DNA from 2 places in the Streptomyces sp. NPDC021096 genome. Region 2 is predicted to be linked to the other one. Evidence: riboswitches for the same ligand, from Rfam matches in the RefSeq annotation. Region 2 holds a riboswitch; the other holds the start of a gene.
What was found. Region 2 has a riboswitch for S-adenosylmethionine ahead of AB0G59_RS14525 (aminotransferase class V-fold PLP-dependent enzyme). Riboswitches for the same ligand answer to the same signal wherever they lie in the genome.
Positions count from the first base shown of each region.

Region 1: linked by a shared signal. The riboswitch ahead of thrC (threonine synthase) and the one ahead of AB0G59_RS14525 (aminotransferase class V-fold PLP-dependent enzyme) in region 2 are both predicted to bind S-adenosylmethionine.

Region 1 covers NZ_JBFADG010000010.1:152,438-155,832, reverse strand. Annotated here, with positions in the region: gene AB0G59_RS16615 (trehalose-6-phosphate synthase) at 1-235, opposite strand, end outside; gene AB0G59_RS16610 (glucosyl-3-phosphoglycerate synthase) at 277-1,224, opposite strand; SAM riboswitch class I at 1,375-1,519, shown strand; gene thrC (threonine synthase) at 1,537-2,811, shown strand; gene AB0G59_RS16600 (MoaD/ThiS family protein) at 2,888-3,163, shown strand.
Region 2 covers NZ_JBFADG010000008.1:119,180-122,574, reverse strand. Annotated here, with positions in the region: gene AB0G59_RS14535 (rhomboid family intramembrane serine protease) at 1-269, shown strand, start outside; gene AB0G59_RS14530 (Lrp/AsnC ligand binding domain-containing protein) at 266-547, shown strand; gene AB0G59_RS14525 (aminotransferase class V-fold PLP-dependent enzyme) at 584-1,939, opposite strand; SAM riboswitch class IV at 2,083-2,199, opposite strand; gene trpD (anthranilate phosphoribosyltransferase) at 2,261-3,325, opposite strand.

The DNA.
Region 1 (3,395 bases), on a different contig from region 2:
CCGCCCGCCCGGCCGCCTCGCGGTCGCCGGGGCCCAGCGCGGCGCACACCCACACCGCCGCCGCCCCCTTGGGGTCCCGCCCGATCTCGCTCAGCCCCGAGACCAGCCCGCCGCCGCCCCGCCCCGCCACGAGCGAGCCGTCCTCGCGCGGCTTGTACGAGACGGGCCCCCGGTTGGAGGCCACGACGATCGGCGCGGCGGCGATCGGTGCGTCCGGCGTGTGCTCAGCGACCATGACCGCAGCCTTGCCCTTGAGGGAACCGCTCAAACGTACGCTTACGCGGCGCGCCGTCGGGCGTACTCGGGTATTCCGGCCATCGGCGGCCGCTCCTCGGTGTCCACCGCGTACGTGCGCGGCACGAACCCTTCCGCCGTGCGCTCGAACTGGGTGAGCGCCGGACGCACCAGATGGCCGCGTGCCAGCCGCAGCTGCGCGGTGCGGTAGATCGCGGCGGCCATCCGGCCCAGCGCCCGCCCGTCCTGGTGACGGTGCACGCGCACGCCGACGTCCACCTGCGCCAGCGCGTCCAGGCCCACCGTGTGCAGCGCGTCCACCAGCAGCCCCAGCTCCACGCCGTAGCCCACCGGGAACGGCAACTGCTCCAGCAGCGAGCGGCGGGCCGCGTACTCGCCGCCCAGCGGCTGGACGAAGCCCGCCAGCTGCGGCCAGTGCAGGTTCAGCAGCGGGCGCGCCACCAGCTCGGTGACCCGGCCGCCCTGGCCGGAGACCTCGCCCAGCGGACGGTCGTACATGCCCTTGACGAAGTGCACGCCCGGGTCGGTCAGCAGCGGGCCGACGATGCCGGAGACGAAGCCCGCGGAGAAGTCCTTCAGGTCGGCGTCGATGAAGCAGACGATGTCGCCGGTGGTCGCCAGCAGCGACCGCCACAGCACCTCGCCCTTGCCGGGCAGCGCGGGCAGCCGCGGCAGGACCTCGTCGCGGTGCACCACGCGCGCCCCGGCCGCCGCCGCGACCTCGCCCGTACGGTCCGTGGAGCCGGAGTCCAGCACCACCAGCTCGTCCACCAGGGGTACGGCCTCGGTCATCAGCTCCCGGCGGATCGTGGCCACGATGGCCCCGACCGTGGCTTCCTCGTTCAGCGCCGGCAGCACGACGCTGACCGTGGTGCCGGTGCCGCCCTTCGCGGCCAGAAGCTGGTCGAGCGGACGGTCTGCTGCGGACCAGGACCGCCGGGCCAGCCAGCGCTCCACCTCTTCCAGCACGTGAATTACTCCTCGTCGTGACACATCTCGCGGTGCGGACGGCCCTCTCGTGCGGCCATCCCTTCCGTTACAGTCTTGAACAACGCGGACGCCCGTCCTATGTCGGGGTCGTCGTGCGCACAAACGCCTGGGCCCCGCCCAGTGCCATACCGCTCATCCAGAGGGGCAGAGGGACACGGCCCGATGAAGCCCCGGCAACCCTCCAGCCGGTCTTGTCGTTCACTGCGGCGAGGCTCCCGGCGGGGAAGGTGCCAATTCCGTCTCACGACGAGGTTCGTCGTGGGGAAGATGAGGAGAAAGGGCCTCGCCTCCATGGCTGTGCAAGCCGTTGAAAGTCGTACCGTCGTACCCTCCTTCGGCCCCGCCGTCGCGCTCTCCTGCCGCGAGTGCGGCGAGCGCTTCGACCTCGGCCCGGTCTTCGCCTGCGCCGTCTGCTTCGGCCCGCTGGAAGTGGCGTACGAGCTCCCGGCCGGCGACCCGGAAGAGCTGCGCCGGCGCATCGAGGCCGGACCCGCCAGCATCTGGCGGTACGCCCCGCTGCTGCCCGTCCCCGCCGACGTCGCCGACAAACCGAACCTCAACCCCGGCTTCACCAAGCTCGTCAAGGCCGACAACCTCGCCCGCGAACTGGGCGTCACCGGCGGCCTGTACGTCAAGGACGACTCCGGCAACCCCACGCACTCCTTCAAGGACCGCGTCGTCGCCATCGCCGTCGAGGCCGCCCGCGCCTTCGGCTTCACCACCCTCTCCTGCTCCTCCACCGGCAACCTCGCCGGCGCGGTCGGCGCGGCGGCGGCCCGCGCGGGCCTGGAGTCCTGTGTGTTCATCCCGCACGACCTGGAGGCCGGCAAGGTCGTCATGGCCGCGGTCTACGGCGGCGACCTCGTCGGCATCGAGGGCACCTACGACGACGTCAACCGCTTCTGCTCCGAGCTCATCGGCGACCCGCTCGGGGAGGGCTGGGGCTTCGTCAACGTCAACCTCCGGCCGTACTACGGCGAGGGGTCGAAGACGCTCGCGTACGAGATCTGCGAACAACTGGGCTGGAGGCTGCCGGACCAGATCGTGGTGCCGATCGCCTCGGGCTCACAGCTGACGAAGATCGACAAGGGGCTGAAGGAGCTCATCGCGCTCGGGTTGGTCGAGGACCGCCCGTACAAGATCTTCGGCGCCCAGGCGGAGGGCTGCTCGCCGGTGTCGCGGGCGTTCAAGGACGGCCACGACGTCGTCCGGCCGGTGAAGCCGGACACGATCGCGAAGTCCCTCGCGATCGGCAACCCCGCGGACGGGCCGTACGTGCTCGACATCGCGCGGCGGACGGGCGGCGCCGTCGAGGACGTGACCGACGCCGAGATCGTCGACGCGATCAGGCTGCTGGCCCGGACGGAGGGCATCTTCGCGGAGACGGCCGGCGGGGTGACGGTGGGGGTGACCCGCAAGCTGATCGAGGCGGGTGTGCTCGATCCGGCGCTGACCACCGTTGTGCTCAACACGGGGGACGGGTTGAAGACGCTCGACGCCGTGGCGGCGGGGCCGACGGTGACGATCCGGCCGTCGTTGGACGCGTTTCGCGCCGCCCGCTCCTGAGCGGGGCTCCGCCCCGCACCCCGGTCCTCAAACGCCGGACGGGCTGAGTGTGTCCGGCCTACTCAAAGGTGATCCCATGAGCGTCAGCGTCCGTATCCCCACCATCCTTCGTACCTACACCTCCGGCCAGGCCGAGGTCAGCGCCGAGGGGGCCACCCTCGCCGAGGTCATCGCGTCCCTCGAGGCGAACCACCCCGGAATCGCCGCCCGGGTCCTCGACGAGAGCGGCAGGCTGCGCCGGTTCGTCAATGTGTACGTCAATGACGACGACGTGCGCTTCGAGGGCGGACTCGAGGCCGCCACGCCCGACGGGGCGGGGGTCTCGATCATTCCGGCGGTGGCCGGCGGCTGAGCGGGCTAAATCATTGGCCTAAGCTTTTCGCAGCGTTCCTGAGCAATTCCCTGGAATCGCCCCGCCCGTTAAACGGACGGGGTGATTCCGTCTGTTGAAGCGCGATACAGTTGGGGCGTTCCCCCTCCGGTGTCACTGCCGAACGCATATGAGAACCCGTCAAGTTGTGCGCGTAACGTGTGCACGAATTGTCGGGTTGGTTGCGTTATGCCCGGCCCGACTTGCCCGGGAA
Region 2 (3,395 bases):
TCCTCTATCTCTTCCCCAGGGCGCGCGTCACCAGCCTCTTCCCCTTCCTCTTCTTCCTGCCGCTGCGCTTTCCGGCCTGGGCCGTACTACTGTTCTGGTTCGTTCTGCAGTGGCTGGCGACGGGCACGGAGGCCGGACGGCCGGGGATCGCCTATCTGGCCCATGTCCTGGGCTTCTCGCTCGGCTTCGGCTTCGCCTGGGTCCACCGCACGGCTGCGGCTAGAGTGAAGAACGCAGCCAGGTCCACCGAAGGAGACAAGCCGACGTGATCACTTCGATCGTGCTCATCAAGACCGACGTGGACCGGATCCCCGAGATCGCCGAGAAGATCGCCGCGCTCGAGGGCGTCAGCGAGGTCTACTCCGTCACCGGGGCGCACGATCTGATCGCGATGGTGCGGGTGGCCCGGCACGACGACCTCGCGGACGTCATCCCGGGCCGGATCAGCAAGGTGCCGGGCGTGGCCTCCACGGAGACGCACATCGCCTTCCGCACGTACTCGCAGCACGACCTGGAAGCGGCCTTCGCCATCGGCCTGGACAACTGACCACCGCGCCCCGCGAGGGGCGCGGGTCGCGGGGAGCTACGCGGCCACGTCCGGCACGCAACGGCCGCCTTCGGTGCGGTAGATCCAGCGCGCGCCGTTGGCCACCAGCTCCCCCACGGCCCGGACGAACCGCTCGACGTGCTCGTCGGGGGTGCCGGCGCCGAAGCTGACCCGGATGGCGTTGAGCGACTGCCCCTCGTCGGGGGCGCCGCACTCCCCCGGGGCGTCCGGCTCGCCGCCCAGCAGCGTTCGCACCAGCGGATGGGCGCAGAACAGTCCGTCGCGGACCCCGATGCCGTACTCGGCGGACAGCGCGGCCGCGAAGTGCGAGCTGTTCCAGCCGTCCACGACGAAGGAGATGACGCCCACGCGCGGGGCGTCCTCGCCGAACAGCGACAGCACCCGCACCCCGGGCACCGCGGCCAGGCCCGCCCGCACCCGGTCGACCAGGTGCCGCTCGCGCGCCACCAGCCGGTCGAAGCCCGCGTCGGTCAGCGCCCTGCAGGCGGCGGCGACGGCGTAGACGCCGATGACGTTGGGCGAACCGGCCTCGTGCCGGGCGGCGCTGTCGTGCCACTCCACGTCCACGCCGCCGTCCGCCCGGCGGGCCACCGCGCGGCTCGCCCCGCCGCCCGCCAGGTACGGCTCGGCGCCCCGCAGCCAGTCGGCGCGCCCGGCCAGGACGCCCGAGCCGAACGGCGCGTACAGCTTATGGCCGGAGAAGGCGACCCAGTCGACGTCCAACTCGGCGATGTCCACGGGGTGGTGAGGGGCCAGCTGCGCGGCGTCCAGCACGATGCGCGCCCCGTGCGCGTGGGCGGCCGCGGCCAGCTCCCGCACGGGCCACACCTCGCCCGTCACATTGGACGCCCCGGTCACACAGACCAGGGCGGGACCGTAGGGGTCGCGGTCGGCCAGCGCCCGCTCCAGCGCCTCGACGGCCTGCCGCGGGGAACGCGGGGCGTCGAGGTAGGTGACGTCCGCTTCGTTCCAGGGCAGCAGGGCGGCGTGGTGCTCGGTCTCGAAGACGAACACCCGGCAGCCGGCGGGCAGTACGGCGGCGAGGAGGTTGAGCGAGTCGGTGGTGGACCGGGTGAAGACGACCTGGTCGTCGGCGCGGCAGCCGAGGAAGTCGGCGACCGCCGCCCGGCTGTTCTCGAAGAGGTCGGTGGACAGCTGCGAGAGGTATCCCGCGCCCCGGTGCACGCTGCCGTAGTACGGCGCGTACGCGGCGACGTCGTCCCAGACCCGCTGCAGCGCGGGGGCGCTGGCGGCGTAGTCGAGGGCCGCGTACGTCACCTCGCCCCCGGTGACGAGCGGCACGCGGACGTCGCGGCCGAGGACGGGCAGCGGTGCGGTGGTGGAAACAGCGTCAACAGCGCATGCGGACATGGCGAATTCTCCCGGCAAGGGCGATGGATGGACGCGCGCGCCCGGACAGGGGCGCACGGAATTACCGGAAACGGGCCGTAGGCCCTAACGCATTCGCTGAATCACGGAAGGATCTCCCTCGACAACCAGGATCCCTGGCGAGGGATCCGCGCTTGCCGCAGACGTCGCTGCCTGCGGCCTGGTCATCACCCGGGGCACCCCGCCACGGAAGGAGGGTTGCCGGACAGCAAGCCGGGGCCGTATCGCTGTCGCTCGTGACCTGGCCAGGAGTATGGCACAAACGGATCGCCCCGCGGAACCGTCGTTCCGCGGGGCGAGACGTCAGGCGTTGCTGGCCGCCACCCACCGCTCGAGCGCCCGCCGCGCCGCGCCGGAGTCGATGGCCTCAGCGGCCCGTTCCATCGCCGCCCGGATCTGCTCCGCGAGCGGGGCGTCCGCCGGCTCCAACGCCACCAGCGCCGCGGCCGCGTTCAGCAGGACCGCGTCCCGCACCGGGCCCTGCTCGCCCGCCAGCAGCCGCCGCGCCACATCCGCGTTGTACGAGGCGTCGGCGCCGCGCAGAGCCTCCACCGGCACCAGCTCGATCCCCACGTCCCGCGGGTCGAAGGGCTCCTCCCGCACCGCGCCGTCCCGCACGATCCACACCCGCGAGGTCGCGGTCGTCGTCAGCTCGTCCAGCCCGTCGTCACCGCGGAAGACCAGCGCCGAGGAGCCGCGCTCGGCCAGCACGCCGGCCAGGATCGGCGCCATCCGGGCGTCGGCCACGCCGGTGGCCTGGGCACGCACCCGGGCCGGGTTGGTCAGCGGGCCCAGCACGTTGAAGGTCGTACGGATGCCCAGCTCGCGGCGGGCGGCCGCCACGTGCCGCAGCGCGGGGTGGAACTTCACGGCGAAGCAGAAGGTGATGCCCGCCTCCTGGGCCACCTCCACCACCCGGCGCGGGGTGAGGTCCAGATTGACCCCGAGCTTCTCCAGCACGTCGGAGGCGCCGCTGGCGGAGGACGCCGCGCGGTTGCCGTGCTTGACGACCTTCGCGCCGGTGCCGGCGACGACGATCGAGGACATGGTGGAGATGTTGACGGTCTTGGCGCCGTCGCCGCCGGTGCCCACGATGTCCACGCTCGGGCCGGGCACCTCGATCAGGTTGGCGTGCGCGTACATCGCGCGCACCAGGCCGGAGATCTCGGCGACCGTCTCGCCCTTGGCCCGCAGGGCCACCACGAAGCCCGCGATCTGCGCGTTCGTCGCCTCGCCGCGCATGATCCGGTCCATGGCCCAGGCGGTGTCGTCCGAGCTGAGGTCGACGTCGCTGAGCAGGGCGTCCAGTACGCGGGGCCAGGAGGGGGCCACCGAGCGCTCGCCGCCTGCCGGGGTCGCAACGTTCATGGTCCACACTCCTGGTGGTCTCTCGTGTCCACAGGGCCCGATTGGGGGCCCGGGTCCAGCCTATCCACGA